Regions from separate parts of the Paenibacillus sp. FSL L8-0638 genome, predicted to be linked through region 3. Evidence: a T-box and tRNA genes for the amino acid it is inferred to sense, from the RefSeq annotation. Region 3 holds a T-box; the other regions hold tRNA genes.
What was found. A T-box is a leader RNA that pairs with one kind of tRNA and senses whether it is charged. The one in region 3 lies ahead of tyrS (tyrosine--tRNA ligase), so its partner is inferred to be a tRNA-Tyr.
Positions count from the first base shown of each region.

Region 1 (10,332 bases), 2.7 Mb from region 3:
AGTGTGTGTTAAGTGGGAAAGGATGTGGAGTTGCACAGACAACCAGGATGTTGGCTTAGAAGCAGCCACCATTGAAAGAGTGCGTAATAGCTCACTGGTCGAGTGACTCTGCGCCGAAAATGTAACGGGGCTAAACACACCACCGAAGCTATGGCTTGATGCTTGCATCAGGGGTAGGGGAGCGTTGAATGCGGGTTGAAGGTGTACCGTAAGGAGCGCTGGACTGCATTCAAGTGAGAATGCCGGTATGAGTAACGAAAAGATCTGTGAGAATCAGATCCGCCGAAAGCCTAAGGGTTCCTGAGGAAGGTTCGTCCGCTCAGGGTAAGTCGGGACCTAAGGCGAGGCCGATAGGCGTAGTCGAAGGACAACAGGTCGAAATTCCTGTACCACCGTAATCCGTTATGAGCGATGGGGTGACGCAGTAGGGTAGTGACGCGGACTGATGGATGTCCGTCTAAGCAGTGAGGCTGGTGTGTAGGCAAATCCGCACATCGTTAAGGCTGGGCTGTGATGGGGAGCGAAAATTGTAGTAGCGAAGGTCATGATCTCAGACTGCCAAGAAAAGCCTCTAGCCAGGAGAAGGTGCCCGTACCGCAAACCGACACAGGTAGGCGAGAAGAGAATTCTAAGGCGCGCGGAAGAACTCTCGTTAAGGAACTCGGCAAAATGACCCCGTAACTTCGGGAGAAGGGGTGCCTCGGTAGGGTGAATAGCCCGAGGGGGCCGCAGTGAAAAGGCCCAAGCGACTGTTTAGCAAAAACACAGGTCTGTGCGAAGCCGCAAGGCGAAGTATACGGGCTGACGCCTGCCCGGTGCTGGAAGGTTAAGGGGAGTGGTAAGCCTTCGGGCGAAGCTATGAACCGAAGCCCCAGTAAACGGCGGCCGTAACTATAACGGTCCTAAGGTAGCGAAATTCCTTGTCAGGTAAATTCTGACCCGCACGAATGGCGTAACGACTTGGGCGCTGTCTCAACGAGAGATCCGGTGAAATTTTAATACCTGTGAAGATGCAGGTTACCCGCGACAAGACGGAAAGACCCCATGGAGCTTTACTGCAGCTTGATATTGAATTTGGGTACGATCTGTACAGGATAGGTGGGAGCCGTAGAACTTTGAGCGCCAGCTTGAAGGGAGGCATCCTTGGGATACCACCCTGATCGTATCTAGGTTCTAACTTGGTACCGTAATCCGGTGCGAGGACAGTGTCAGGTGGGCAGTTTGACTGGGGCGGTCGCCTCCTAAAGAGTAACGGAGGCGCCCCAAGGTTCCCTCAGAATGGTTGGAAATCATTCGAAGAGTGCAAAGGCAGAAGGGAGCTTGACTGCGAGACCTACAAGTCGAGCAGGGACGAAAGTCGGGCTTAGTGATCCGGTGGTACCGCATGGAAGGGCCATCGCTCAACGGATAAAAGCTACCCTGGGGATAACAGGCTTATCTCCCCCAAGAGTCCACATCGACGGGGAGGTTTGGCACCTCGATGTCGGCTCATCGCATCCTGGGGCTGAAGTAGGTCCCAAGGGTTGGGCTGTTCGCCCATTAAAGCGGTACGCGAGCTGGGTTCAGAACGTCGTGAGACAGTTCGGTCCCTATCTGTCGTGGGCGTAGGAAATTTGAGAGGAGCTGTCCTTAGTACGAGAGGACCGGGATGGACGTACCGCTGGTGTACCAGTTGTTCCGCCAGGAGCACCGCTGGGTAGCTATGTACGGAAGGGATAAGCGCTGAAAGCATCTAAGCGTGAAGCCCCCCTCAAGATGAGATTTCCCAATTAGTAAGACCCCTTGAAGACGACGAGGTAGATAGGTTGGGGGTGGAAGTGCAGTAATGCATGGAGCTGACCAATACTAATCGGTCGAGGGCTTATCCTAAGAATAAAACGCAAATGAGTTTCGGATCCAGTTTTCAAGGTGTAACCTTGAAGGTATGTACAAGTGACATACAACAAGCGCATGGCTATTCATTCACACGATAAGTGATGAAGCGAATACCATACGAAAGAATTTACGATGTAAATTCATGTTTGGTGGCGATAGCGGAGGGGTTCCACACGTACCCATCCCGAACACGACCGTTAAGCCCTCCAGCGCCGATGGTACTTGGACCGCAGGGTCCTGGGAGAGTAGGACGTCGCCAAGCGATATCCTTTAGAGGATGATAAATTTTTACATGTTAGGGCCTTTAGCTCAGCTGGTTAGAGCGCACCCCTGATAAGGGTGAGGTCGGTGGTTCGAGTCCACTAAGGCCCACCACTTCTAGAATAACAAAAAGATTGGGGCCATAGCTCAGCTGGGAGAGCGCCTGCCTTGCACGCAGGAGGTCAGCGGTTCGATCCCGCTTGGCTCCACCAATATTCCCTGATAGCTCAGTTGGTAGAGCACTCGACTGTTAATCGAGTTGTCACAGGTTCGAGTCCTGTTCGGGGAGCCATATTTTGAATATTTCTGACTTTTATATATTAAGGTGGCGGCGTAGCTCAGCTGGCTAGAGCGTACGGTTCATACCCGTGAGGTCGGGGGTTCGATCCCCTCTGCCGCTACTCGGAGAGATACCCAAGTGGCTATAAGGGGACCCTCTGCTAAGGGGTTAGACTGCGAAAGTGGTGCGAGGGTTCGAATCCCTCTCTCTCCGCCATAAATTTATTGAGACCGGAACTTATTTTGCAAGGCCCGTTGGTCAAGGGGTTAAGACACCTCCCTTTCACGGAGGTAACAGGGGTTCGAATCCCCTACGGGTCATAATATGGAGGCTTAGCTCAGCTGGGAGAGCATCTGCCTTACAAGCAGAGGGTCGGGGGTTCGATCCCCTCAGCCTCCACCATAAGAAAATTTGAAAAATGCTTTTTAATGTCGCGGGGTGGAGCAGTTCGGTAGCTCGTCGGGCTCATAACCCGAAGGTCGTAGGTTCAAATCCTGCCCCCGCAATTAATTTCCTATTGGAAATGCCTCTGGAACTGTGGTGTAGAGGCCTAACATGCCTGCCTGTCACGCAGGAGATCGCGGGTTCGAATCCCGTCAGTTCCGCCATTTTAGCTTCATATATAATTGGCATATATAGTGCGGATTATATGATGTAGTAATAAAATTTAATATGGCTCGGTAGCTCAGTCGGTAGAGCAGAGGACTGAAAATCCTCGTGTCGGCGGTTCGATTCCGTCCCGAGCCACCTTTCAAGTGGGAAATGAGTAATGTGCCGGTGTAGCTCAACTGGTAGAGCAACTGACTTGTAATCAGTAGGTTGGGGGTTCAAGTCCTCTCGCCGGCACCATTTTGGAGGATTAGCGAAGTGGCCAAACGCATCAGACTGTAAATCTGCTCCCTTACGGGTTCGGTGGTTCGAATCCATCATCCTCCACCAGTCTTTTCATAATCATATGGCGGTCGTGGCGAAGTGGTTAACGCACCGGACTGTGACTCCGGCATTCGTGGGTTCAAGCCCCATCGGCCGCCCTTTATTCTTAATCTATTGGGGATTAGCCAAGCGGTAAGGCAACGGACTTTGACTCCGTCATGCATAGGTTCAAATCCTATATCCCCAGCCATTAAGAGCCATTAGCTCAGTTGGTAGAGCACCTGACTTTTAATCAGGGTGTCGAAGGTTCGAGTCCTTCATGGCTCACCATTTATAATTATTTTGCGGTCGTGGCGGAATTGGCAGACGCGCACGGTTCAGGTCCGTGTGGGCTAACCCCCCGTGGAGGTTCGAGTCCTCTCGACCGCACCATATTTTGCGGACGTGGCTCAGCGGTAGAGCATCGCCTTGCCAAGGCGAGGGTCGCGGGTTCGATTCCCGTCGTCCGCTCCATTATCCATACGGCGCCATAGCCAAGTGGTAAGGCAAAGCTCTGCAAAAGCTTCATCCCCAGTTCAAATCTGGGTGGCGCCTTGACTACTCATTATGGAATTTAATATGCGCCCTTAGCTCAGCTGGATAGAGCGTTTGACTACGAATCAAAAGGCCGGGAGTTCGAATCTCTCAGGGCGCGCCATTTCTTAAAAAAATGTATAATGTCGGGATGTAGCTCAGCTTGGTAGAGCACCTGGTTTGGGACCAGGGGGTCGCATGTTCAAATCGTGTCATCCCGATACTGTTTTGCGGGTGTAGTTCAATGGTAGAACTCCAGCCTTCCAAGCTGGTAGCGTGGGTTCGATTCCCATCACCCGCTTTTTGCTATAGCGGATTCTTGTTGCCTCAGTGGTGACACCTTATAAATAAAGAGAGCCTGTCTGGGGACAGAGCTCTCTCTTTTTTTGTATTTATCCTCATGTAATCCACAATGTGTTGATTATCCATAATCTTCGGTATCGGTGTATATCGTTCTGATCATGCAACTGGTATACACCGATATCCGATCTAGTGGACAGTTTTTACACGGGAATGGTCAGCTGGATGGAGGTTCCCTCGTCTGGAGCAGAGGTTATGCTCATAAATCCCCCTACCCCTCTAGCTCGTTCTTCCATACTGAACAATCCAACTCCCTCTCCTTGGGACTTTCCAGAGAATCCAATGCCTTTATCCCGAATGGTCACTTGTATCATTTCATTTTGATCCTCAACGTCGACATATGCCTCTGCCACATCTGCGTATTTGGCTACATTCGTTAATGCCTCTTGTACAATCCGATAAATTGCAATTTCCTTGCGAATATCAACCCGTTTACGTAGATTGCATTGAAAATGCACCTCAATCCCGTAATGAGAACAGAAGTTTTCAATATAGGTTCTTATGGCTGGGACGACACCCAGATCATCCAGAACTGAGGGACGAAGTTCCCACGCTAGACCACGAACATCTTTGATGATGTCGGTCACCTGCGAACGAAGATTCTCCAGAGTAGCACTAGGTTGTTCGGCAAGTTGGCTATCCAATTGGATAATAAGTGAAAACAAGCTTTGCCCTATCCCATCATGCAGCTCTCTTGAAAAGCGTTTACGTTCTTCTTCCTGTATTTGCATGACTTGTGTCATCATAGACTGAAGTTCAGCTTCTACTCTTTTCAGTTTAGTGACCTCATTGCGGATCGCTAAGTACTGATAGGGTTTACCTTCCTCGTCCATAAACGGAACGATCGTAGTATTCACCCAGTAGTAGCTGTTATCTTTAGCACGATTACGTATTTCTCCTTGCCATACCTCACCTGAACGGATCGTAGTCCACAGGTTTTTCATGAAGGCGGGGGTATGATAGCCTGAATTAATGAGACGATGATCCTGACCGATCAGCTCTTCACGACTGTATTGCGAAATCTCACAGAACTTGTCGTTTACGTACTGAATAATACCTCGATGATCGGTCAAAGCAACGATGGAAGACGTATCTAGAGCAAATTTCAGGTTGGATAATTGGTGGAGTGAGTTACGCAGCGCATGAAGAAAAGGGGATTCTGGTATATAAATTTCCAGATCATTCAGCAGTTTATCGGTTGATTCACCAAAGGCATGCTGCAGTAAAGGGTTAGAAGGTTCATTCATAATGGAGCAGCCCCTTTTTTAGTGCGAATTTGACTAGCTCAGGTCGTGTTTTCAAGTTAAGCTTCTCCATAAGATTGCTTTTATGGGACTCTACGGTTTTGACACTAATCACCAGGTGCTCGGCAATTTCCTTGTTGGCATATCCTTTGGCTACCCAGGATAGAATCTCTTTTTCCCGCTCAGACAAGGATTCATAGGGTCCGGCTATGCCTTCCTGTTTGATTTTGTCTAGATATTCACTCATCAGTCGTTTGGTTGCATTCGGGTACAAATAGGCACTACCTTCGGCCACAGACTGGATGGCAGCGAGTAACTCCTCGTGAGGTGCGCTTTTTAAAATATATCCGGATGCTCCAGCTTGAATGGCTCGGAACAGATATTCTTCATCGTCATGCATCGTTAAAATAAGGACTTCTGTATCGGGCAGCTGTTTTTTTAATTCAGTGGTTGCTGTGAGACCATCTTTTCCAGGTGGCATGCTAAAATCCATGAGCACAACATGAGGTTGTAGCTCCACTGCCTTGCGGATTGCCTCATCCCCGTCTGCTGCATCTCCTACTACCTTAATACCGTTTTTGCCGTCCAATAGGGCCATGAGGCCAGAACGTACGACAACGTGATCATCCACTACTAGTATACGAATCAATTTGTCATCCCCTCGAACGGTAAAAAACCGTACGTTTTGTCATAATCATAGCAAATTTTAGGGATTTCAATCAACAAAGATAGTTAGGGACAGCTATATCAAGTATCTGATGAGGATCATTATCTATAGAAACATTGTTGAGCTATGGAGTGAGAGGGTAAGCACATAGTTGGCTAAGGCGTTGAGCTACTTGAGTAGCCTCGGCTATATCAGACTCTGTGAACATCCTCACATCACGATTACCAAGAAGCAGCACACCGTTGGGCAGATCTCCTGTGCTGGAAAAGGGAATGGCAACAGCAGAGTGAAGCTGCTCGGCCAGCATTAGTGCACATTCCTGACGCAGACGTATACTACCTGATAGCAAAGCACTTACAGTTACGGTACGCCCCAAGCGAACAGCCATACCGGCAATACCATGGCCAATCTTAAAAGAAATAAGTCGATAGCGATTGCTTCGGCTACCAGAGGCGTAATACCAATGCAACCTACCACCTGACTTGGACATAAATGCAAGGGCAGTGAGATCACTATAAATAGTATCTCTCAACTGGTTCAGTTCTTTTCGCATTTCATCCGTTATTTGTAGCATAGAAGACACATCCTTTTTCATAACCAAACTATATCTCTAGTTCATTGTAGTTTCGACAGTTGCAAAAGTAGATCGGGGAACCCCCTGATCTATAGGCGCAGGAAACACTGACTTTTCATCTGGTCGGATAAGGAGTAGGGAAATGGTCGATAAATGGGGCGTTAGCTTACTTCGGAAGTGATATTTATCACAGCAAATCAGGGAGTAGGAAGGTATAAAATCAGGTGTTCTCCCGATAACAACCCAGGCGTTAAAACATTATGATATAGATATCAGGTAAACACGAGGAGGACGCTAACATGCAAGCCACTTGTATGGAACGGTTTGGGGACGAAGCGGAACGCACGGGAATTCAGATTTATTTGACAGATGAGCATTTTGATCTGCTAAAAGATATTATGTCCTGGAAGAAGGTAAAGGCAGGCGTTATGCTTTTCCGAGAGGGCGATGATGCAGAGCAGCTTTATTATATACATTCAGGTCATGTCAAACTTCGTAAATCGACAGAAGATGGTAAAGAACTGATTCTGACCATTCAGCATCAAGGCGACTTAATTGGGGAATTTAGCGGGATAGATGGAGAAGAGTATAGTTGCACTGCGGAAACAGCCGATGTGTGTGAGTTAGGCGTCGTGCTTGTTAAGGATCTGGAGTCGCTCTTGTCCAAAAATGGGGAAATGGCACTTCAGTTCATCCAGTGGATGGCGATGAAGCAACGCATTATGCAATCGCGTTTTCGGGACTTACTGTTGTATGGTAAAACTGGAGCATTAGCGTCTACATTGATCCGTGCTAGCAATACATGTGGCGTGGCTGTGAAGGATGGCATTTTATTAAATATGAAGCTAAGTCACTCCGAATTAGGTGAGATGATTGGAGCGACGCGCGAGAGCGTGAACCGGATGCTGAGCGCGCTGAAAGAACAGGGAACCCTAGATACAAGGGATGGAAAGATTGTCATTCACGATCTCAAGGTATTACGTGGCATGTGCTGCTGTCCTTCGTACGGCCAATGTGCCCATGAAATTTGTCGCCTCTAATATATGAATACCATTAGGCGGGGTCCAAGAGACTTCGCCTTGCCGCAGGTCTTATAGCAATCTAGCGCATGGGGTACGAACAACATAGATTACCAAATAACTAATTAACGTCGTATAGCGGCTAATTAGCAATAAAGTATATATATTAAATGGAACTGAATGCATGACATTTTATGAACCAACCGTTTTGAAGTAACAGTGGAGCTAATTCTAATAATGGTTGAATAAAAGGAGGAAGGGAGCCCAAGTTTTTTTTAAAAAAAAAGGGTATTTTTACAAGTTGCTTTCTCTGGCTGAAAATGATATATTATTTGAGCTGACAACAAAACAGCAGTTTCAAAAGCGAAAAGCTTGGGTGAAATGATCTTTAAAAAAAGAAAAAAAAAGCCCTTGCATTTTTGAAACGAACATGATATGATTTTATAGCTGCTGAAAAACGCAGCGAAAGAGAAATGTTTGATCTTTGAAAACTGAACAACGAGTGAGTAAAACGATTTTGTTCGCAAAATCAAACAAGAGATATTTTATCTCGTCAGTTTCAAAATGAGCTTATCGCTCTTTCTATAAACCAGCTTCGGTTGGTCTTTAATGGAGAGTTTGATCCTGGCTCAGGACGAACGCTGGCGGCGTGCCTAATACATGCAAGTCGAGCGGGGTTATTTAGAAGCTTGCTTCTAAATAACCTAGCGGCGGACGGGTGAGTAACACGTAGGCAACCTGCCCACAAGACAGGGATAACTACCGGAAACGGTAGCTAATACCCGATACATCCTTTTCCTGCATGGGCGAAGGAGGAAAGACGGAGCAATCTGTCACTTGTGGATGGGCCTGCGGCGCATTAGCTAGTTGGTGGGGTAAAGGCCTACCAAGGCGACGATGCGTAGCCGACCTGAGAGGGTGATCGGCCACACTGGGACTGAGACACGGCCCAGACTCCTACGGGAGGCAGCAGTAGGGAATCTTCCGCAATGGGCGAAAGCCTGACGGAGCAACGCCGCGTGAGTGATGAAGGTTTTCGGATCGTAAAGCTCTGTTGCCAGGGAAGAACGTCTTGTAGAGTAACTGCTACAAGAGTGACGGTACCTGAGAAGAAAGCCCCGGCTAACTACGTGCCAGCAGCCGCGGTAATACGTAGGGGGCAAGCGTTGTCCGGAATTATTGGGCGTAAAGCGCGCGCAGGCGGCTCTTTAAGTCTGGTGTTTAATCCCGAGGCTCAACTTCGGGTCGCACTGGAAACTGGGGAGCTTGAGTGCAGAAGAGGAGAGTGGAATTCCACGTGTAGCGGTGAAATGCGTAGAGATGTGGAGGAACACCAGTGGCGAAGGCGACTCTCTGGGCTGTAACTGACGCTGAGGCGCGAAAGCGTGGGGAGCAAACAGGATTAGATACCCTGGTAGTCCACGCCGTAAACGATGAATGCTAGGTGTTAGGGGTTTCGATACCCTTGGTGCCGAAGTTAACACATTAAGCATTCCGCCTGGGGAGTACGGTCGCAAGACTGAAACTCAAAGGAATTGACGGGGACCCGCACAAGCAGTGGAGTATGTGGTTTAATTCGAAGCAACGCGAAGAACCTTACCAGGTCTTGACATCCCTCTGACCGGTCTAGAGATAGACCTTTCCTTCGGGACAGAGGAGACAGGTGGTGCATGGTTGTCGTCAGCTCGTGTCGTGAGATGTTGGGTTAAGTCCCGCAACGAGCGCAACCCTTATGCTTAGTTGCCAGCAGGTCAAGCTGGGCACTCTAAGCAGACTGCCGGTGACAAACCGGAGGAAGGTGGGGATGACGTCAAATCATCATGCCCCTTATGACCTGGGCTACACACGTACTACAATGGCCGGTACAACGGGAAGCGAAATCGCGAGGTGGAGCCAATCCTAGAAAAGCCGGTCTCAGTTCGGATTGTAGGCTGCAACTCGCCTACATGAAGTCGGAATTGCTAGTAATCGCGGATCAGCATGCCGCGGTGAATACGTTCCCGGGTCTTGTACACACCGCCCGTCACACCACGAGAGTTTACAACACCCGAAGTCGGTGGGGTAACCCGCAAGGGAGCCAGCCGCCGAAGGTGGGGTAGATGATTGGGGTGAAGTCGTAACAAGGTAGCCGTATCGGAAGGTGCGGCTGGATCACCTCCTTTCTATGGAGAATCGTTTCCTGCAACGGAAACATTCAAATATGAAGCATTAGCTTCAAAAACTACTCACTCGTTGCTCAGTTTTGAGAGCTCAAACTCTCAAAAAAAGCTGGTTGTTTACAGCTTTGCACCTTGAAAACTGGATACCGAAACGAAATTGCGTTTTAGAATATTCCTTTAAGCTGATCTTGTGTAAACAAGTGAAATAAAGGTAGCTGCCTTGAATTTCATTCACACGTAAGTGTTGAACCGAAATTCAAAGCAAATCGTATTTACGATGTAAATACTAGGTTAAGCTACAAAGAGCACACGGAGGATGCCTAGGCGCCAGGAGCCGACGAAGGACGTGGCGAACAACGATAAAGCCTCGGGGAGCTGTAAGCAAGCTTTGATCCGGGGATGTCCGAATGGGGAAACCCGGCTGTCTTCATCGACAGTCACTTTCTG
Region 1 is NZ_CP151960.1:402,588-412,919, forward strand. It holds rRNA gene MKY35_RS01695 (23S ribosomal RNA) at 1-1,869, shown strand, start outside; rRNA gene rrf (5S ribosomal RNA) at 2,021-2,137, shown strand; tRNA gene MKY35_RS01705 (tRNA-Ile) at 2,174-2,250, shown strand; tRNA gene MKY35_RS01710 (tRNA-Ala) at 2,273-2,348, shown strand; tRNA gene MKY35_RS01715 (tRNA-Asn) at 2,353-2,428, shown strand; tRNA gene MKY35_RS01720 (tRNA-Met) at 2,464-2,537, shown strand; tRNA gene MKY35_RS01725 (tRNA-Ser) at 2,541-2,632, shown strand; tRNA gene MKY35_RS01730 (tRNA-Glu) at 2,665-2,736, shown strand; tRNA gene MKY35_RS01735 (tRNA-Val) at 2,743-2,818, shown strand; tRNA gene MKY35_RS01740 (tRNA-Met) at 2,849-2,922, shown strand; tRNA gene MKY35_RS01745 (tRNA-Asp) at 2,948-3,024, shown strand; tRNA gene MKY35_RS01750 (tRNA-Phe) at 3,091-3,163, shown strand; tRNA gene MKY35_RS01755 (tRNA-Thr) at 3,190-3,265, shown strand; tRNA gene MKY35_RS01760 (tRNA-Tyr) at 3,270-3,355, shown strand; tRNA gene MKY35_RS01765 (tRNA-His) at 3,375-3,447, shown strand; tRNA gene MKY35_RS01770 (tRNA-Gln) at 3,465-3,539, shown strand; tRNA gene MKY35_RS01775 (tRNA-Lys) at 3,544-3,619, shown strand; tRNA gene MKY35_RS01780 (tRNA-Leu) at 3,634-3,721, shown strand; tRNA gene MKY35_RS01785 (tRNA-Gly) at 3,728-3,802, shown strand; tRNA gene MKY35_RS01790 (tRNA-Cys) at 3,813-3,883, shown strand; tRNA gene MKY35_RS01795 (tRNA-Arg) at 3,910-3,986, shown strand; tRNA gene MKY35_RS01800 (tRNA-Pro) at 4,010-4,083, shown strand; tRNA gene MKY35_RS01805 (tRNA-Gly) at 4,093-4,163, shown strand; gene MKY35_RS01810 (PAS domain-containing protein) at 4,366-5,469, opposite strand; gene MKY35_RS01815 (response regulator transcription factor) at 5,462-6,115, opposite strand; gene MKY35_RS01820 (GAF domain-containing protein) at 6,258-6,707, opposite strand; gene MKY35_RS01825 (Crp/Fnr family transcriptional regulator) at 7,007-7,747, shown strand; rRNA gene MKY35_RS01830 (16S ribosomal RNA) at 8,333-9,888, shown strand; rRNA gene MKY35_RS01835 (23S ribosomal RNA) at 10,175-10,332, shown strand, end outside.
Region 1: it encodes a tRNA-Tyr, which carries the amino acid that the T-box ahead of tyrS (tyrosine--tRNA ligase) is inferred to sense. The anticodon was not compared.

Region 2 (10,332 bases), 2.5 Mb from region 3:
CCTAAGGTAGCGAAATTCCTTGTCAGGTAAATTCTGACCCGCACGAATGGCGTAACGACTTGGGCGCTGTCTCAACGAGAGATCCGGTGAAATTTTAATACCTGTGAAGATGCAGGTTACCCGCGACAAGACGGAAAGACCCCATGGAGCTTTACTGCAGCTTGATATTGAATTTGGGTACGATCTGTACAGGATAGGTGGGAGCCGTAGAACTTTGAGCGCCAGCTTGAAGGGAGGCATCCTTGGGATACCACCCTGATCGTATCTAGGTTCTAACTTGGTACCGTAATCCGGTGCGAGGACAGTGTCAGGTGGGCAGTTTGACTGGGGCGGTCGCCTCCTAAAGAGTAACGGAGGCGCCCCAAGGTTCCCTCAGAATGGTTGGAAATCATTCGAAGAGTGCAAAGGCAGAAGGGAGCTTGACTGCGAGACCTACAAGTCGAGCAGGGACGAAAGTCGGGCTTAGTGATCCGGTGGTACCGCATGGAAGGGCCATCGCTCAACGGATAAAAGCTACCCTGGGGATAACAGGCTTATCTCCCCCAAGAGTCCACATCGACGGGGAGGTTTGGCACCTCGATGTCGGCTCATCGCATCCTGGGGCTGAAGTAGGTCCCAAGGGTTGGGCTGTTCGCCCATTAAAGCGGTACGCGAGCTGGGTTCAGAACGTCGTGAGACAGTTCGGTCCCTATCTGTCGTGGGCGTAGGAAATTTGAGAGGAGCTGTCCTTAGTACGAGAGGACCGGGATGGACGTACCGCTGGTGTACCAGTTGTTCCGCCAGGAGCACCGCTGGGTAGCTATGTACGGAAGGGATAAGCGCTGAAAGCATCTAAGCGTGAAGCCCCCCTCAAGATGAGATTTCCCAGTATGTAAGACCCCTTGAAGACGACGAGGTAGATAGGTTGGGGGTGGAAGTGCAGTAATGCATGGAGCTGACCAATACTAATCGGTCGAGGGCTTATCCTAAGATAAGACGCAATGAGTTTCTGATCCAGTTTTCAGGGTGTAACCTTGAACGTATGTACAAGAGACATACAACAAGCGCATGGCTATTCATTCACACGATATGTGATGAACTGAATAACCGTACGGTAGAATTTGTATAGCAAATTCATGTTTGGTGGCGATAGCGGAGGGGTTCCACACGTACCCATCCCGAACACGACCGTTAAGCCCTCCAGCGCCGATGGTACTTGGACCGCAGGGTCCTGGGAGAGTAGGACGTCGCCAAGCAATCCCATAATGGGGATTTTTTTTCGCCTATCAGGCTATTGATTATACATACAAAATTGATTTTTTAGATGGGGCTATAGCTCAGCTGGGAGAGCGCCTGCCTTGCACGCAGGAGGTCAGGGGTTCGATCCCCCTTGGCTCCACCAATATTCCCTGATAGCTCAGTTGGTAGAGCACTCGACTGTTAATCGAGTTGTCACAGGTTCGAGTCCTGTTCGGGGAGCCATGTGGAGAGTTGGCCGAAGGAGCACGATTGGAAATCGTGTAGGCGCCAAAAGCGTCTCGAGGGTTCGAATCCCTCTCTCTCCGCCAGCTCTTAATAATAGATATATGGCCCGTTGGTCAAGGGGTTAAGACACCTCCCTTTCACGGAGGTAACAGGGGTTCGAATCCCCTACGGGTCATAAGCAGTATGGAGGCTTAGCTCAGCTGGGAGAGCATCTGCCTTACAAGCAGAGGGTCGGGGGTTCGATCCCCTCAGCCTCCACCATTTGAAAAATAAATATTTATTACTGTCGCGGGGTGGAGCAGTTCGGTAGCTCGTCGGGCTCATAACCCGAAGGTCGCAGGTTCAAATCCTGCCCCCGCAATTACTTCAACTAAGGAAGTTTCCTCTGGAACCGTGGTGTAGAGGCCTAACATGCCTGCCTGTCACGCAGGAGATCGCGGGTTCGAATCCCGTCGGTTCCGCCATTTAACTTAATACGCCGGTGTAGCTCAACTGGTAGAGCAACTGACTTGTAATCAGTAGGTTGGGGGTTCAAGTCCTCTCGCCGGCACCATATTGGAGGATTAGCGAAGTGGCCAAACGCATCAGACTGTAAATCTGCTCCCTTACGGGTTCGGTGGTTCGAATCCATCATCCTCCACCAGTTTTACGAGCCATTAGCTCAGTTGGTAGAGCACCTGACTTTTAATCAGGGTGTCGAAGGTTCGAGTCCTTCATGGCTCACCATTATCATTGTATGCGCGTGTGGCGGAATTGGCAGACGCACTAGACTTAGGATCTAGCGTCTTTGACGTGGGGGTTCAAGTCCCTCCACGCGCATCTTGTTTTTGCGGACGTGGCTCAGCGGTAGAGCATCGCCTTGCCAAGGCGAGGGTCGCGGGTTCGATTCCCGTCGTCCGCTCCATTTATTAGTCCCCTTAGCTCAGCTGGATAGAGCGTTTGACTACGAATCAAAAGGTCGGGAGTTCGAATCTCTCAGGGGACGCCATTAACTTCATAAGCCGGTGTGGCGGAATTGGCAGACGCGCGCGACTCAAAATCGTGAGGGAAACCGTGGAGGTTCGAGTCCTCTCACCGGCATCTATTTCGGGATGTAGCTCAATGGTAAAACTCAGCCTTCCAAGCTGGTAGCGTGGGTCCGATTCCCATTACCCGCTTTATATAGATGAAAAAGGAGAGATGGCTTATTTTTATGCCATCTCTCCTTTTTTACTTTTAAACTATTTCTATCGACATTACAAGCAGTAGAAACCCCAAGGCAATCTCCTCCGTTCTTTTGCGTTATTAAGATAGGGCGTACAACTAACGAGGAACGATAGTTAAATAACACACAATGTTGAGCAGGCGCTTCAAGTCTGCTCTTTTTATTAAACTAACGGGCAAGTTAGTTTTAAGTTTACTTCACCAACTCAACACAGAAAGCGCAAAAGTCTGTTGGGAAACTCGACAGACTTTTGCGCTTTAGAAGATGAATTTACCAAGGTTGACTTGTTGGTCCAATGTAAAAGGTATCGTACTCATTTGGTTTACGTATGCGGGTACGCCCCCTTCCATGCAGAGGGTCTTTCCCAAACAAATATGGACTAACGGCCACCATCTGAATGAAAATATCTTTGGCTTGTGAATCTGAACCTCCTTAATGGAAGTACAGGACACAGGCCGAGAGTTTTTTGGTAGGACATACTCTGAGTCCTTAATTTCCCGACTTCAAGGAACTATAGGCAGCATCGTATTATCTCGCTGGTCGAATATTTAAAGCGGTGTTTGTGAATACCAGTCTATGTGAACACTATTTAACAAACTAACAAATTCGCCATTCAAAATCTTCTCTTGAATCAATTTTGGTATACTATGTGGTAGATAAGAGAATTAATTTGAAGTCTGGGTATAAAGATGTTTCTACAACAACTTGAGAAATGAATTTGATTTTGGTGAAATGCGGAAGCTGTTAGGGCGTAAAGAGAGAAGAGGAGGAATGGAAATGTCGTATCTCGTTGATTTTAAAGATGTATCTACGGTTGGTTTAGAGTCTTCACCTGTAGCAGAAGCGCTTGCTGGTTTACGTGCTAATGAAGCCCGTTATTTTATGAACAAGTACAAGTATGAATTTACGGTTGTACCAGCTAGCGAAAGCCAGGAGAGCCTTGATTATGTGAACCGAATTTTGAGAGAAGAACGTGATATTGCGTTTGCGGCTAAACCTTTAGAAACGTCGCGTTTTCAAGTGGAAAATATCCGATTTACCTACGTTTTTTATGAGGATGGTCTTGCAATCAATGTCATGTATACGGTGGATGACCCTAAAAAGCGGGCTGTTGGTTTTAAGCTTTCTGAGGGGATGGAGGTACCAAAGGAGCTAGAAGGGAAGTTTAAGTTTGCTAGGCAGAAGTCTAAACTAGCTGGAACAATTCGGGGTTCGTTTTTTGTAATTAAAGGACAATATTAAAGTAAGCAAAAGCGCAAATGGAGGAATCCAGCACCTTATTCTCTTTGCAAAAAAGTGAAATTAAAGAAAGGGCTATCCCGCAAAAGGATTGCCCTTTTTTGAAAGAATGATGAAAAGCTACCGCTTATCGTATGATTATCAAATAGGAAGATCGCGGGTAGTCTCTGATAAGGAGACTATTTTTTTGAGAACTTGCCCTTTCAGCCAACGCGGTGAACCATACCATAAGTGAAGATGAAAAATTTCCTTGTGGGAAGTGACCTAACAATACGATTAGCCAGAATAGTTTGCTGCGAATGAAGGTAACAACACTTAGTGTGGTATGCACTCGTGTTGATCTTGTTTTAATATCCAAACTTCTATTTCATACATGTTGTTGTTAGTCCATGTCTAGCTTCGCTTTTCTCAAGTGCTTTATTAAGCGGCCCATGATCGATTCTCGGTCTCGTCTCCAATCAGTTGTTGAAGTAGTGAGACTGTTCGAGGTCGTGGATCAGTGCAGGTTGCACAGGCCGCCATCCCAGAAGTTCCTGAGTTGCAACGCTTGATCTCGGGATATCGAGCGCTGCAAGTGTGCTGAGGAAGCCGAAGTGGGTGTCTGCTTCTTCACGTGAAATGCTGACTACAGGCACGTTCAGGTGTTTACCGATAACACTTGCGATGTCGCGAAATGGCACGCCTTCATCTGCGACCCCATTCAGTCGTGAACCGGCGGGTGCCTTTTCTAACGCAAGGCGGTATAGATGTGCGGCGTCAAGGCGGTGCACAGCTGGCCAGCGGTTGGTCCCCCCTTCCACATAGGCTGAGAAGCCCTTCGTTTTGGCAATGTTGATCAGTCTCGGCACAAATCCTGTGTCACCCTCACCGTGTACCGAAGGACAAAGCTCTACGATTGATGTCCGCACTCCGCGCTCAGCCAGCAATAACGCTACGTTTTCTGCTGCCACTCCATTGGCGTGCGTGGTGATCACGAATGGATTACCAGATCCTTCCAGCGCCGCCCCCATCGCCTCAACGGCGTGCAGATCTGCTGTGAGTGCCCTGGCGAAGTTCGAGAAGTCGTGATTAAATGCCAGATGAATAATGCCATCCGCAGCAGCCGCACCACTACGAAGGCTGTCGAGATCGTCGATGTCACCGCGGTGTACTTCGGCCCCGGCCTCTTTTAGTTTCGCAGCGCTATTGTCTGAGCGCACAAGACCGACGACCTGATGACCCGCATCCATGAGTTCGCGGACGACAGCGGAACCGATGTAACCTGTTGCTCCTGTTACGAAAACACGCATCATGAAATCCCCCTTAAGCTACTAACCATTATTGTATAAATTATAATTACCACGCGATGGGTCCATCCTCATCTGAAAACGTTCCTGTTGGACCGTCCGCACCAATCATCGCAAGCCGGACCGCTTCACGCGCCCCTTGTTCAACACTACGAGTGCCAGCAAAATTATTGAGCGCAGTCGATGTAAAACCTGGACATGCCACATTGACCTTGATGTTTGTCGATTCAAGCGCAAAGGCAAAGGCAAGTGTGACCGCATGAACAGCCGATTTTGATGCCGAATAGGCCCCAAACATCGCACGATGTGAGTTTTCCGGAATGGAGTTCCAGCTAAGGGAGCCGCCGGTGCTGCCCATGTTGACGATGCGTGCTGAAGGAGCCTCACGTAAAAGTGGCAACATGGCCTGGGTGACAGCAATGACACCAAAAACATTAGTTTCATAAACCGAACGAATGTCTTCGAGCGAAGCAACGGTCAAAAGACCGCTCGTCGCGCCACTGCTCGGAAACGGATCGCCCGGTTTACCTGCGTGTGATATGGCCGCATTGTTCACAAGTACATCGAGATGACCAAATTCGTTCCGAATACGCTCTGCTGCAGCAACAATGGAGTCCTGATCGGTAACGTCGAGCTGGAGAGCGTGCGCATCCGAACCGATGCTTTTGGAAGCAGTTTCTCCATTTTCGAGGCTGCGTGATCCGACGAGCACGGTGAAGCCGTGTTCCGCTAGATCCTTCGCAATTTGTAAACCTATTCCTTTATTGGCGCCAGTGATCAAGGCAACGGGTTTGTCCTGCATGGTTGTAATCTCCTTTTTGGTGTGGGATACCATCTATATATTTCCTGTTGGATGTGGGATAATGATATTAAATCACATAAAAACGAAACTGTAAAGTTCCGGAACTAATCGGTTTCTAAATATATATTTTAAAAGGAGCTAAGTTTATGAGTAAAATAAAAAAGAAAATGTCTGAGAGGGGCGAATTATCTGAGGTCGTGGCAGAAAAGCCTGCGCAAGCATTGGGCCGCAAGCGAGATCACACGCGGGATGATAAAATCCTTGAGGCGACAATCGACATCCTCGCCGATACGAGTTTCGATGGTATGACAATGGACATGGTCGCGGCTCGAGCAAAGGCTGGGAAGGCGACGGTTTACCGCCGCTGGTCTTCCAAGGCGGAGTTAGTCCGAGACGCCTTGGCCTGGATGAATCGGAATCATCTTGAGCTCGAAAGCTTGCCTGATACAGGAACCTTGCGCGAAGATCTCCTCGTGCTTTTGAAGCCGCAATCAATCGCGGAAGAAGAACGCAAATTTCGAGTCCTAGCGGGCCTAGGCTCCTTTTTGCAGCATCCGGAATTTGCCGAAGCAGGAACAGCCGGGATTTTCGAGCCATGGGTTGTTGTGAACCGTGAGCTTATGAACCGAGCCGTCGTCCGCGGTGAAATTCCCGCTCACGCAGACATTGAGATGGCTTGCCAGGTCATTACTTCAATGGCTTCTTTTCGCGGACTCATCCAGCGCAAACCGTTCGACAAGCCTTTCTTCACAGCGCTAATCGATGGCATTCTACTGCCTGCACTCAAAAACCCGCAAACAGCTCCAAATATCATGGACAGATGATGACCAGGCGCTTACCAGAAGAATCTACAAGGTGGATCAATCACAGAAATGATTCAACTAACGGGAAACGATATTTGAATTTAGAACAGGGAGCACACTGCCGCGGCAAATGCTCCCTCTTTCATGGAAGTAACGGGCAGTACAGGTTAATACAGTAGCGTTGAAAAATGAAATATAAGGGATTAGGAGGCACGGATTTGCTCGTCTCGAAGTTTGCGCTGGGAACGATGATCTTCAGAGGTAAGAACTTTCCGATGAGTGTGTCGATGGGGGCGCTGAATAAGCAAGATCGTGCAGGTAGGGGGCATTTTCCTTTTTAAAATGACAATTGCCCTATTCCCCGTCCATGTACCTAAAAAAGGCAGGGTCGGGGAGTGTCCTATCCTGCCTTCTTGGGTGTTATATGTTTTCTACTGTACTAACTTATCCAATTCTGGCTGCAATTTGGTCCGCAAAACATACAACATGATGGCACCAACAAGGAATGCGACCGCATCCGCAATGACAAGCGACCAGACCACCCCGTGGAAGCCGTTCATTTGATTGGCGATAAACAACACAGGAATCAGAGTAATTCCTTGAATAATTGACATAATAAACGCGGCAGTTCCTTGCGCTGATGCTTGGAAGATCCCGGTAAACAATGTGGTCATTCCTGTAATGAACAAGGATAGGAACGTCACATGTAGAATGTAGCTGCCCATTCCAATTAATTGCGAGTCATTTGTAAATAAACCAATTAAGTGGTCGGAAATCAAATAGACGATGATGCCGAATACGACCGCTAACGCCACAATCACTTTGATCGTAAATCCAATGGTATTCTTCATGCGTAATTTATTCGCTGTGAATGAGAAGGCAATCAACGGCACGACTCCCTCGCATAAGCCCATCAGAATAAACTCAGGAAATTGCAATAAACGTGATGAAATTCCGTAAGCCGCTACGGCCTGATCCCCGTATTCGACAAGAAAATGGTTAAAGATGAGCGACATTGCACCCAAAAAGATACTCATAATAAAGACGGGAACTCCGATTTTGAATACATTGCTCAGAATGTCCTTGGTAGCCTTGAACCATTTTACGGAGACGGTTAAGAATTGGCTCTTATATCCCATATGGAAGGCGTAGAATGCACTCGCAACCAAGTTAGAAATGACCGTAGCAGACGCAACGCCGATCACATCCCAATGGAGCACGAAGATGACTAACGCGTCGAGAATAATATTTATAACAACACTGAGAATCATACCGATCATCGACGTGATTGCTGCGCCCTCCGAACGCACGATATTCTCCAGTGTGAAGAATAATACGACGAATGGTGAGCCAATAAGCATAATCGTGACATAGTCCTTCGTGAATCCGAAGGAGTCAGACGTTGCTCCCAGGCCATGAACGATTGGATTGATCAACGGGAGACCCACGGCCATCACGATAAGACCGAGAACTAAACTGCTGTAAAAGGCAAATGAAGACACATGCTTTACCTCATCATATTTTTTCTCTCCTAGCAAACGGGAGATGAATGTACCGCTACCCATGCCAATCAAATTGCCTAGCGCCATAATGATTGCGAATAACGGCAGGGTCAGTGCGAGTGCGGTTAACATGGCAGTATTGTGAAGTGTACCAAGGAAATAGGCATTCAAGATGGAATAAATGACACTCATTGACGTGCCTAGCATCATGGGTATAGCGAAGTGAGCTACGGCTTTTGCGACCGGTGCTTTTTCAAAGTAATGGAGGTTTTCTGCATCCATGCGGATCACTACTTTCTCTATTTATTTTGCCTTTCAGTCTAACACTGTTAGGTTGTGCCTTACAGTGTTAGATGGTATCATGAACCAATGAACCTGTAAAGCATAAACTTACACTGTTAGATAAAAGGGCGGATGACATGAAAAAGCAGCAACCTCAGATTTCGGAGGATAAGATTTTGGAAACCTCGTGGGAGCTTCTTGGAGAGGAGGGCATCGAGAAATTAAGCATGAGACGATTGGCCGACAGGTTAGGGATTCAGGCTCCCTCTCTGTACTGGTACTTCAAGAGCAAACAGCATCTCTACCAGCGTCTGGCCAACCAGGTATCGAAAATGATTCTGGAAGAGTTCCACTCCGAGGGGGAATGGAAGGAGCAGCTGACAGGGCTTGCGGTAACGGTACGGAACGTGCTCAGCCGATATCCCTGCTCCACGCAGCTCATGATGATGACGCTGCCCCACGAACCGGACATCATCCGGTTCACCAACCGTATGCTGCTCTGCGTGGAATCGACGCCGCTTGAGCAAGAGCAGAAAATGCAAGTGGTTACTACGCTTGTGAACTATGTCTTCTATTTCGTTCTAGACGATTATCAGCATGAGCGTAATGTCTCCGCTATCTTTAAGGACCAGAAAGCGCATCCGGGTGAGGAGATGATTCGCCTTCTGGACTCCATGAGCGAGACGGATGTGGGACTGTTTCGGAGGATGTTCACGAACGGGCTGTTCAATCTGATGGGAACCGACGGGGCGTTTGAGTTCGGCTTGAAGCTGATTCTGTTGGGGATTGAGCAGGTGATAAAGGAGCAGGAGAAGTAGTATGTAAAAACCGCCCATCCGGTTATTGGATGGGCGGTTTCAATTAGGTTTACGTTTACCCTAAATTGTTGGTTCTTTTGGCGTAATCAAAACCTACGGGTGATCTTTTGAAAGAGGGTTAGATATCGAGTTTACGGGTACCGATCCATTTCACCATGTCAGGATCGCGATGTGAAAAGAACAGGCTCTGTTTCGTATCTAACGTAGTAATCGACTCCATATCCTCTTGGCTTAACTCAAAGTCAAAGATATTGAAGTTTTCGATAATTCTCTCTTTAGGAACAGACTTTGGAATCACAACAACTTCTCTTTGTGCCAACCAGCGTAAAACCACCTGAGCAACGGATTTATTATACTTTTCAGCTATGGATACCAATATTTCATGCTGGAACAAGTTGTTTTTCCCTTCAGCAAAAGGCGCCCAGGATTCGATCTGAACATTATTCTCTTTCATAAATTTTGCATGTTCAATTTGCTGGTTGAATGGGTGCGTTTCAACCTGATTTACGGCAGGAACTACTTCATTATGAATAATCAAATCGATCAGGCGATCCTCATGGAAGATACTAACGCCGATTGCACGGACCTTTCCATCACGATACAATTCCTCCATAGCGCGCCAAGAACCAAACACATCTCCATATGGCTGGTGAATTAAATACAAATCCAAATAGTCCAACTGCAATCTTTCCAGTGATTTTTCAAATGCCTTTTTTGTACGCTCATAACCAGTATCCTGAACCCAAAGTTTCGTAGTGATAAATAACTCCTCTCTTGCCACGCCACTACGTTTGATCGCTCTGCCAACTGCTTCTTCATTTAGATAAGAGGCAGCGGTATCAATCAGCCGATAGCCTGCCATAATAGCGTCATAAACACTTTGTTCACATTCATTTGCATCTTGGATCTGATAAACACCAAAACCGAGTATA
Region 2 is NZ_CP151960.1:1,107,574-1,117,905, forward strand. It holds rRNA gene MKY35_RS04945 (23S ribosomal RNA) at 1-968, shown strand, start outside; rRNA gene rrf (5S ribosomal RNA) at 1,119-1,235, shown strand; tRNA gene MKY35_RS04955 (tRNA-Ala) at 1,306-1,381, shown strand; tRNA gene MKY35_RS04960 (tRNA-Asn) at 1,386-1,461, shown strand; tRNA gene MKY35_RS04965 (tRNA-Ser) at 1,465-1,547, shown strand; tRNA gene MKY35_RS04970 (tRNA-Glu) at 1,568-1,639, shown strand; tRNA gene MKY35_RS04975 (tRNA-Val) at 1,650-1,725, shown strand; tRNA gene MKY35_RS04980 (tRNA-Met) at 1,752-1,825, shown strand; tRNA gene MKY35_RS04985 (tRNA-Asp) at 1,852-1,928, shown strand; tRNA gene MKY35_RS04990 (tRNA-Thr) at 1,942-2,017, shown strand; tRNA gene MKY35_RS04995 (tRNA-Tyr) at 2,022-2,107, shown strand; tRNA gene MKY35_RS05000 (tRNA-Lys) at 2,115-2,190, shown strand; tRNA gene MKY35_RS05005 (tRNA-Leu) at 2,203-2,283, shown strand; tRNA gene MKY35_RS05010 (tRNA-Gly) at 2,294-2,368, shown strand; tRNA gene MKY35_RS05015 (tRNA-Arg) at 2,376-2,452, shown strand; tRNA gene MKY35_RS05020 (tRNA-Leu) at 2,465-2,544, shown strand; gene MKY35_RS05025 (hypothetical protein) at 3,446-3,910, shown strand; gene MKY35_RS05030 (SDR family oxidoreductase) at 4,366-5,196, opposite strand; gene MKY35_RS05035 (SDR family NAD(P)-dependent oxidoreductase) at 5,243-5,995, opposite strand; gene MKY35_RS05040 (TetR/AcrR family transcriptional regulator) at 6,163-6,819, shown strand; gene MKY35_RS05045 (hypothetical protein) at 6,987-7,139, shown strand; gene MKY35_RS05050 (MATE family efflux transporter) at 7,230-8,582, opposite strand; gene MKY35_RS05055 (TetR family transcriptional regulator) at 8,720-9,400, shown strand; gene MKY35_RS05060 (aldo/keto reductase) at 9,519-10,332, opposite strand, start outside.
Region 2: it encodes a tRNA-Tyr, which carries the amino acid that the T-box ahead of tyrS (tyrosine--tRNA ligase) is inferred to sense. The anticodon was not compared.

Region 3 (10,332 bases):
CTGAAGAAGAAGCCAAGTGCGATTTTTGCTGCAACGGATGAAATGGCAATTGGTGCGATCCATAGTATTCAGGATGAGGGATTGAAAGTTCCTGATGATTTTTCGGTAATCAGTGTTGATAATATTCGTATGGCCTCTATGGTTCGTCCTCAGCTGACAACCGTCGCGCAACCGATGTACGATTTGGGTGCGGTAGCGATGCGTTTGCTGACCAAGCTGATGAAAAAGGAAAACGTGGAGAACCCTCGCGTTATTTTGCCGCATGAAACTATTTTGCGGTTGTCAGTTAATTATTTAGACTAGACGCAGTGCTGAATAGGATATACCTTCGATGAAAGCTCCTTTGATGGAGCTTTTTTCGTGGATATAAAGCTTCTTCTGGACATCATCATCAAACTAAGAATAGAGGGATGCGTAATGAGCCGACTTTATGGATTAATGGGTGCTATGGATGAAGAGATTGAATTGCTGCTGGCAGCGATGACGGAAGCGAGTAAGACGGTCAAGGCTGGAATCACTTACACTACAGGAATCATTCACGGGCAAAGAGTCGTCGTCTGTAAATCCGGTGTAGGCAAGGTTAATGCTGCGGTAACAACACAAATCCTGATTGATCATTTTGGTGTAGAACAGATTATATTCACGGGAGTGGCAGGGGCGGTTCATCCTGATTTAAACATTGGGGATATTGTCATCTCATCAACATGTATGCAGCATGATATGGATGTAACGCCTTTGGGTTATGCCAGAGGGGTCATTCCTTATCAGGACACCTCAGAGTTTGTGGCTGATCCCGAGCTTGTAAGTCTAGCTGAGCAAGCCTGCAAATCGTTTGGCGATCGGTATATTGTCGGCAAGGTACTTTCTGGCGATCAATTTGTTGCAAATCGTGAGTTAGTGACTGCATTGCATCAGGAAATGGACGGCGCTTGTACCGAAATGGAGGGTGCGGCTGTGGCTCAGACAGCTCATATGAACGCTGTGCCTTATGTTGTACTACGATCTATGTCAGATAAGGCTGATGGATCGGCCCACGTTAATTATGCTGAATTTACGGTAGAAGCTTCACATCGTTCGCATCGTATTGTGGAGTTCATGCTCAAGCATTTGGGCTAATGGTATAATTTTTTTAATACATGAATCTTCGGACAAATCGGATATGGTCAAACTGCTCTTGTGATGCGAGGGGCACATCCTTTCCCATTCGTACCATCAGACAGTTAGCAGGATGTGAGCATATTTCAGGATCATCCGTGGCGTACCAGACCATATCTACAGTTTTCATTAGACGCTCCATCATGCGGCGGTATTCCCATACGGAGAGACCGCTGCCTTTTAAATCCCAATGCCAATAGTATTCGGTCGTAAAAATAATATAGGATTCAAGCTGTCCATCCTCAAAGGCAATCCGAATCATTCGGCTACCCAGGCCTAGACCACGATAGTCATCGGCTACCTCAACAGCTCCGAGTTCCAGTAAATCCTTCATGCCAGCTTCCGACCAGCGCTCCATCTCATCTGGGTAATGAAAAGTAACATATCCCAAAAGGGTTTCCCCGTTATGGGCAATGATAATTCTGCCTTCTGGCAGTTCCGAAATATCCACCAACGCGTCGAATTGCTCCCTTGGTTTGCGAAAGGCATCTAATTGCTTGTGCATTTGAAATGAACGCAGTTGATCCGCGGATACGGGGCCTTCTACATAGATTGTTTGTCCGTTATGATCCAGCGTATCCGAGTGGTACAGTTTTAAATGCTGCATACGTACGCCCTCCTTGTTCGCCATGAGCTCGTTCCTCATATCCCATACTTATAGCAAAAAAACAATTAAATGAAAAGGATGGTCGTCACATCGTGACCTATGATATACTGTTTTAGACATAAAATGTTCACAATTTAAATCAACCAGTAAACCAAAGGAATCTATCTGCTTTATTGATTTTTGTAAGCGTTATCTTGTCCTGCGTGTTTCTCATTAATCCATTGTGAGGAGGCTGAACGCATGAAGATTGAAGAACTCCAGACTGTAGTTCCCACATCCAACATGGGTCCGTATGAACAAGCTTACAACAACTTTCAGTGGGAGGATGCAGAGCGTCATTTTACGTGGTATGAAACAGGCAAGGTAAATATGGCACATGAAGCCATTGATCGACATGTACAGGAAGGACGGGGTGAGAAAGCGGCACTATTGTATTGTGACGCAAACCGTCATGAAACCTACACCTTCTCTCAGCTTCGTGCTAGCTCTAACAGGTTCGGAAATGTGCTGCGCAAATACGGTATTGGTAAAGGGGAGCGGGTGTTTATTTTCATGCCACGTTCACCTGAGCTGGTTATTAGTTTACTTGGTGTTCTAAAGGTAGGGGCTGTTGTCGGTCCCTTGTTTGAGGCGTTTATGGAAACTGCGGTTAAGGATCGATTGGAGGATAGTGGGGCAGTGGCATTAGTGACCACACCTGCGCTTCTGTCACGGGTAAAACGTGAGGAGCTTCCTGAGCTACGGCATATTTTTGTGGTTGGTGATATGGATGAACGCGAGCAGGGAATTATCGATTTTGAGACAGAAATGCTTACGTCCTCAGAGGAACTTGAGCCTGAATGGTTGGGTCGTGAAGATGGATTAATTATTCACTATACATCAGGCTCAACAGGCAAGCCCAAAGGCGTGTATCATGTGCAAAATGCAATGATTCAGCATTACTATACTGGCAAAATGGTGCTGGATTTGCGGGAAGATGATGTGTATTGGTGTACTGCTGATCCTGGCTGGGTCACGGGAACGTCATACGGTATTTTTGCTCCATGGCTAAATGGAGCGACGAATGTCATTCGTGGGGGGCGTTTCAGCCCGGAAGACTGGTACCGTACGATTGAGCGTCACGAAGTGACCATATGGTATAGTGCTCCTACAGCGTTTCGGATGCTGATGAGCGCAGGGGAGCAGGTTGTTTCCAAATATGATCTCAGCAGTCTGCGGCATGTATTATCCGTTGGGGAACCGCTGAATCCCGAAGTGGTGCGATGGGGATGGCAAGTATATACACAGCGCATTCATGATACTTGGTGGATGACGGAAACAGGAGCACAGTTGATCTGTAATTACCCTGAGCTGCCGATTAAGCCGGGTTCGATGGGAAAGCCACTCCCAGGTATTCAAGCTGCTATTTTGGACGACAGAGGGCAGGTGTTGCCTCCTAACCGAATGGGTCACTTGGCGATCCGTACACCATGGCCATCCATGATGAAACGTATATGGAACAATCCGAACAAGTTTCAGGAATATTTCCGCTTTCCCGGTTGGTATGTATCGGGTGATTCAGCTTACATGGATGAGGACGGATATTTCTGGTTTCAGGGTAGGATTGATGATGTCATTAACTCCTCTGGAGAGCGAATCGGCCCTTTTGAGGTGGAAAGCAAGCTTCTGGAGCATCCTGCTGTAGCGGAAGCCGGAGTCATTGGAAAACCAGATACCGTGCGGGGAGAGATTATCAAAGCTTTTGTTGCACTGCGTGAAGGCTATGCACCGTCTGAAGCTTTACAGCAGGACATCTATCGCTTCGTTAAGGAAGGGCTGTCTGCCCATGCTGCTCCACGCGAAATTGAATTTAAGGAAAAGTTACCCAAAACCCGCTCTGGTAAAATTATGAGACGCGTGTTGAAAGCCTGGGAGCTTAACCTTCCTACAGGTGACTTATCTACCATAGAGGATTGAAGTACTGTGTATATTAGAATTAAAAAAAAGGAGTCTCCAAAGCCTTAGTGGCTAAGGGGACTCCTATCACTTTCTGCTCTTGTCTTCAGTTATGGACGGACGGCTCCGGAAGGAGCCGATTCCCCCATGGCATTCATGGAAGTGACACGAAACCAGCCTTTTGGCTTTTTCCTCGACTTATATTCAAAGCTGGTAGATGCGGTAGAGCCTATATTTGTAAAAGGCTCCGCACCGCTTTCGCTGTAATACACGTTATAGCCTGTAATAGCGTCCGCCGACTTACCTGCGCTCCATTGGAGCGCTACGGATGAGCCTGCGGCTTTAGCTTGAGGCTGTCCAGGGGCAGTAGGGACTTCTGTAGGCTGCGCACCTGTTCCATCTCCCTCGCCCGGAACGTCTGGAGACTCAGAATCTGCAGGTGGCACTACAGGTGTTGCGCTTGCTTTCGTGCTTGGACCGGACTCATGGCCGCCCACATCAACGGCGGTCACGTAGTAGCTAGAGCTGCTGCCCCCAGGGCTGTCAGAGAACACCTTGGAGCCGTCAGCCATAACGACCTTGCCAAGCCGTTGGAAGCTACCCCCATCTGTAGAACGATACAGACGGTATCCTACGACGTCGCTGTTTCCGCTTGGGCTAAAGCTGATTATGGCTTTACCATCACTATAGCTTACGTTGACGCTAGATGGAGCGTTAGGAGCTGCTCCATCGTCCTTGCGTGGATCAATCTGAGTAGGAGCTTCCTTATCTGCATCCTGAGGCAGATAGTAGGACAACGAATTATGTCGTCTCATCACCTTAAAGGCTTGCTGAAGCTCTTTAATCAATTCTGAGATTGACTTTTCCCGTTTCCTAACGGTCCGTTCATATAACATATCATCCGGTGTACCATCGCGTGGAATATAATTCACACCTTGGTAGGTAATATATTTCGCACGACTCACACCATTTTCACTGTTTTTAGGTGGATACTTACTGTTATAAATGTCCGAACCATACGCGGATGCTGTACGGCTTACAATGCCGTCAGGTCTCTTGAAGCTGTCCGTTTGGAACAACTGAGCATCTTTAGCTGTTACTTCATTCATGATTAGAGCCCATAAGCGGCGAGCCCGCTCTTTTTGGACTTTCGTTTCAAGCTTATTGACAGGTTGCTTGTAACCAACCCATACACCCAGTGTGACGTCAGGCGTAAAGCCCTCGAACCAAACATCAGTGTAGGATTGCGTAGTGCCTGTCTTGCCGGCAATCGGAATCTTGCCGGATTGATCAAAGTTCCGCTTCACCAGTCTGCCTGTGCCTTCCGACACGGCTGTACGCAACATATCTGTCATCAGGTAGGCGGTTTGCGGTGAGAAGGCCTGCACAGGATTAGGCTGATGCTTGTATATAATATTGCCTTGCGAATCCACAATCTTTTCGATCATATAGGCGTCATTAAACACACCGCCATTTGGAATGGCTCCATATGCATTCGTAAGCTCCTCGACGGTCACCCCATGGGCCAAGCCGCCAAGTACACCCGTTTGGGCGTTGTTATCACTGGATTCCAAGGTGGTGATGCCCAGCTTCTTGGCAAAAGCCCAGGCTTTGCTGATCCCTACTTTTTCGTTAAACAGCTTGAGTGCTATCGTATTGAGCGATTGATTCAGTGCATAACGCGCCGTGACCAATCCTTGATAGCGGTTGTTAGAATTTTTCGGAATGTGATACCCATTACTGCCATCCTTCAAAATAATAGGGGCATCATCCACGATACTACCAGGCTGCACAAGACCGCTGTCCAAAGCAGGGAGATAGGCAGCAATCGGTTTCATTGCCGAACCCGGCTGACGAACCATCTGGGTGGCATAATTCATCTGCTCCTTTTGGAAGTCCCGACCTTCCATCATTCCAAGAATGGCGCCTGTTTTATGCTGAATCAGAATAGCCGCTGCTTGTTCGTCACCCTTGGTTTTACTAGTGGCAGAGAAGTTATTCTTATTTTCTGCAATTTGACGCATAGATTTGTATACGCTCTTATCAATGGTGGTGTACACCATATAACCGCCTGTGCGAAGCTGCTGTTCAGCTTCTTTGAGCAAATCATTATCGTCCTTGGTTTTGGCATCTGCACTGGCATTAGCTGCTTGACCCGGATTGGTGACAGACATGAGTGCCTGCGCAGCTTGTCGTTCTGTTTCTATCATAAGATATGGATAGGTGTTATAAGCCTTAACAGTACGTGGTGCGAGAGATTTTTTGATATCAAAAGCCATCGCTTCATCATACTGTGCTTTATTGATTTTGTTCTCCTCCAGCATTCGACTGAGCACCAGGTGCTGGCGGTTGATGGCTCTTTTAAAGCCAGCTTCATTAAACTCACCCTTACCGTTGTAAGCAGAATAGGAAGAAGGAAGCTGTGGCAAACCTGCCAGATAGGCAGCCTGGGCTATATTAAGCTCGTTCAGATCATTCTCATTAAAGATACCTTTGGCCGCTGCTTTAATGCCAAAGACGTTGTAACCGCTTGAACCGTTACCAAAAGGTACTTTATTAAGATAGGCCGTAATAATTTGTTGCTTGCTTAGGAAGCGCTCAAGGCGCAGAGACAGCAAAATTTCTTTGACCTTGCGATCATCCGTGCGATCGAGATTTAGAAAGACACGACGCGCAAGCTGCTGGGTGAGGGTACTACCCCCGGTTTGTACGGATTCATGCAGCGCCTTTTGCTTCACAGCACGCAGTGTTCCCGATAGATCGACACCTTTATGCTCGTAAAAATGATTATCTTCAATGGCAATGACTGCGTCAATGACGAGTTGTGGAATCTCCTTAAACGTGACAGGTCTTCGATCTTCTTCTGTCCGGAGTTGTCCGATGGGAGAGCCATCATTGAAATAAGCGAAGCCTGTAATTGCATTCTTATCTACTTCCTGTAGGATCATGGATCTGGAACGCACGGGTTCGCTTTTTACAATAGAAGCAACATAGCCGGCGGCCGCTCCTCCTGCAAATAGTGCCCCCATAAAACCGATGATGACGACCCACTTTATGACACGGCCGAGCCTTCGCATGGTTGTCCGCAAGCGGGAAGGCTTTGGCTCTGATACATTGTTTTTTTCTTCAACCATTAAGTCTTCCTCCTTTATAACAGCCATTATTATAGCATAAAATTACAAAATGAACCCATATGCTAAAAAGCCTGTCTTTTGGTGTCGTTGACTACATAAAAGCAGTGTGTTATAAATAGGTCAAAGTAAATATCGTGAAAAGCAGAGAAAGACTTCAGTAGAAGGCGGATTCACGTTGTACAGAGAGCCGATGGGTGGTGTGAATCGGTAGCGTCCCTCCTTTGAATTACCGTCTGGAGCTGTCTGGATGAATGGAAAGCTTTTGCAGGTTTGCGAAGCACCATAGTAATCCAGTACCGGGTGTAGGCCCGTTATAGGAATGAAGTGAAAGAAATGTCTGTCTTTGACATACGTTTCTTTAATTAGGGTGGTAACGCGAGTAGCTCCTTCTCGTCCCTTGGGATGAAAGGGGCTTTTTGGTTTGTCTAATATGTAATATTTGGATGAAAAATAGGAGGTATACAGGATGAAGTGGGAAGAATTGAAGCCAGAGCAGCAGGTAGAGGTAGAACGACAGCTAGAGGTGATACAGCGGGGTGTAGCGGAAATTGTACCGGAGGATGAGCTGAAGCGTAAGGTGATCAAATCGGTCGTTAACGGCGAGCCGCTCAAAATTAAGCTGGGCCTTGATCCATCTGCTCCCGACATTCACATCGGACATACGGTTGTTATGCACAAACTGCGCCAGTTCCAGGAATTAGGCCATCAAGTACAACTGATTATCGGAGATTTTACAGGCAGAATTGGTGATCCGACAGGTAAATCGGAGACTCGTAAGCAACTGACTGAGGAAGATGTACAGCGCAATGCCCAAACATACAAGGAACAAATTTTTAAAATTCTCGATCCTGAAAAAACAAAGGTATTTTACAATTCCGAATGGTTAGGGCCAATGTCTTTTGCTGATGTAGTAACCCTGTCGGCCAAAGTAACGGTTGCCCGTATGTTGGAACGGGATGATTTTACAAAAAGGTACCAAAACGGATTGCCGATCAGCATCCATGAGTTCTTTTACCCGCTGATGCAGGGCATGGATTCCGTGGCTCTCCAAAGCGATATTGAATTAGGGGGAACGGATCAGAAGTTTAATCTTCTGATGGGTAGAACCCTGCAAAAAGAATACGGAGTTGAGCCACAGGCTACTATTACTTTACCATTGCTTGAAGGGCTGGATGGAGTTCAGAAGATGAGTAAAAGCTTGGGGAACTACATTGGTGTTGATGAGGAGCCGAACGAAATATACGGAAAATCCATGTCCGTTCCTGACGAGCTGATGCTGAAATATTTTGAGCTTGCAACGGATATCAACAACGAGGAGCTGGCAGAGCTGGCGAAAGGTGTTAAGGACGGCTCAGTGCATCCACGTGATGCCAAAATGAAGCTGGCTGGAACGTTAGTGCGCATGTACCATGGTGAAGAAGCAGAGGAAGCAGCGAAGCAGCATTTTGTGACCGTATTCCAGCAGCGCGCGCTGCCTGACGATATTGAAGAGTTCACCTTGACGGCTGATCAGTTAGAAGAAGGTGGCATTCGTGTGATCCAGTTGCTGACTCATCTGGGCTTTGCAGCATCTAACGGTGAAGCCAAGCGCAGTATTCAGCAGGGTTCGGTCAAAATTAACGAAGAGAAATGGACCGATGTGAACGAAGCATACACGCCGAAGGAAGGCGACATTGTGCAGGTAGGTAAACGGAAATTTGCTAAAATCAAGCTTGGATAATGAAAATATAATCAAAAGCAGCGCTGAGATTGTCTCGATCTCAGCGTTGCTTTTTTATTTCTGCCAAGTGAAAAGTCATGGTAAACTTAGCACAAATAATCAAACATGTAGGTAAAGAGTTATACATAATGAAAACGTGGGTTGCACAATTTGGGTGTAGGATCGATAATCAGAACAATTACGAGTGTGGGGAAGGATTATATGGACTACTTTAAACGAATTCAGTGTGCGATTGAGTTTATTGAATTGAATCTGCGGGAGGATTTAAAAATTGCCGAGATTGCTTCACAAGCATGCTTTTCAGCTTTTCATTTCCAGCGGGTTTTTCAGGCCATTTCGGGTTTTACGGTTCAACAGTATATAAGAAGGAGAAGATTGTCCGAGGCGGCTGAACGGCTAAAACAATCCAATCAAAAAGTGTTGGACATTGCTATTGAGTTTCAGTACAACTCGCAAGAAGCCTTTACCCGCGCTTTTGAAAAGAATTTTGGGATCACCCCTGGGAAATATCGTAACAGTGATATTGAGCTTCCTGGACAAAGCAAAATTAATTTTCTGGATTATCAAAAAAATACGAAGGGGGATTTGGATGTGAACAAGCCAGTGATATTGCAGCTCGAAACGACCAAAATTATAGGGTATGAATATAAAACAAATCTGAATAATGAGCAGCACTATAAAGAAATTCCAGGATTTTATGGGCACTTTGGAGCCAATGAATATTTTATGTGTATCCCGAACAAGATCGCACCGGGAATGTCATATGGGGTTGCCTGTCGATTTGAAGACAATGGTGCATTTTCATTTGTGGTGGGCGAGGCAGTTGAAAAAGAGTCAAATGAACTGGCAGAGGGTTTCATATATATGGAGATTCCAGCAGGGAAGTATGCTGAGTTTGACGCTTCGGGTTCAGATGGACGGGTTCAGAATATACGAGACTTTATCTATGGCACATGGCTTCCTAATTCTAATTTTGAACGGAGGGAGGGACCAGATTTTGAAATTACGGACGTGATGAATTCCTCCTATCCAGATCATTTGAGCATGAAAGTATACATCCCCATTGAATAAAACTCTCAGGCTCGATCATAAGGAATATAAAAAAAGCACCCGAATAAATTCGGGTGCTTTTTGGTGCTAATGCAGGGATTAGCGGTTGTAGAATTCGACGATTTGTTTTTCATCGATATCTTGGGACAATTCGCCACGCTCAGGCAAACGAATGAATTTACCTTCCAGAGCTGCGTCATTGTACTCCAGGTAAGCTACCAAGTGGTTGCGGTTTTCCAAAGCTTCTTTGATAGAAGACAGGGAACGACTTCTTTCACGAAGACCGATCACGTCGCCAGGGCTTACTTGGTAAGAAGCGATGTCAACTTTTTTACCGTTCACAGTAACGTGACCGTGAGCTACCAATTGACGTGCGCCTGCACGGGAATTAGCAAAGCCAAGACGGAATACAAGGTTGTCCAGGCGGCTTTCCAGCAAGAACATAAAGTTTTCACCAGCGATACCGTGCATGTGTTGAGCTTTGTTGAACAGGGTACGGAATTGTTTTTCACCCAAGCCGTACATGTGACGCAACTTTTGTTTCTCTTGAAGCTGCATACCGTAGTTGCTGATTTTTCTCCGTTGGTTTGCACCATGTTGTCCCGGAGGGAAAGGGCGTTTCAATTCTTTACCTGTGCCGCTCAGGGAAATACCGAGACGACGGCTCAATTTAAATTTAGGACCAGTGTAACGTGCCATTATAGAGTTAACTCCTTCATAATTAAAATTTG
Region 3 is NZ_CP151960.1:3,621,610-3,631,941, reverse strand. It holds gene ccpA (catabolite control protein A) at 1-303, shown strand, start outside; gene MKY35_RS16100 (5'-methylthioadenosine/adenosylhomocysteine nucleosidase) at 418-1,116, shown strand; gene MKY35_RS16095 (GNAT family N-acetyltransferase) at 1,130-1,762, opposite strand; gene acsA (acetate--CoA ligase) at 2,003-3,718, shown strand; gene MKY35_RS16085 (transglycosylase domain-containing protein) at 3,808-6,831, opposite strand; T-box leader at 6,967-7,232, shown strand; gene tyrS (tyrosine--tRNA ligase) at 7,298-8,551, shown strand; gene MKY35_RS16075 (AraC family transcriptional regulator) at 8,753-9,622, shown strand; gene rpsD (30S ribosomal protein S4) at 9,701-10,300, opposite strand.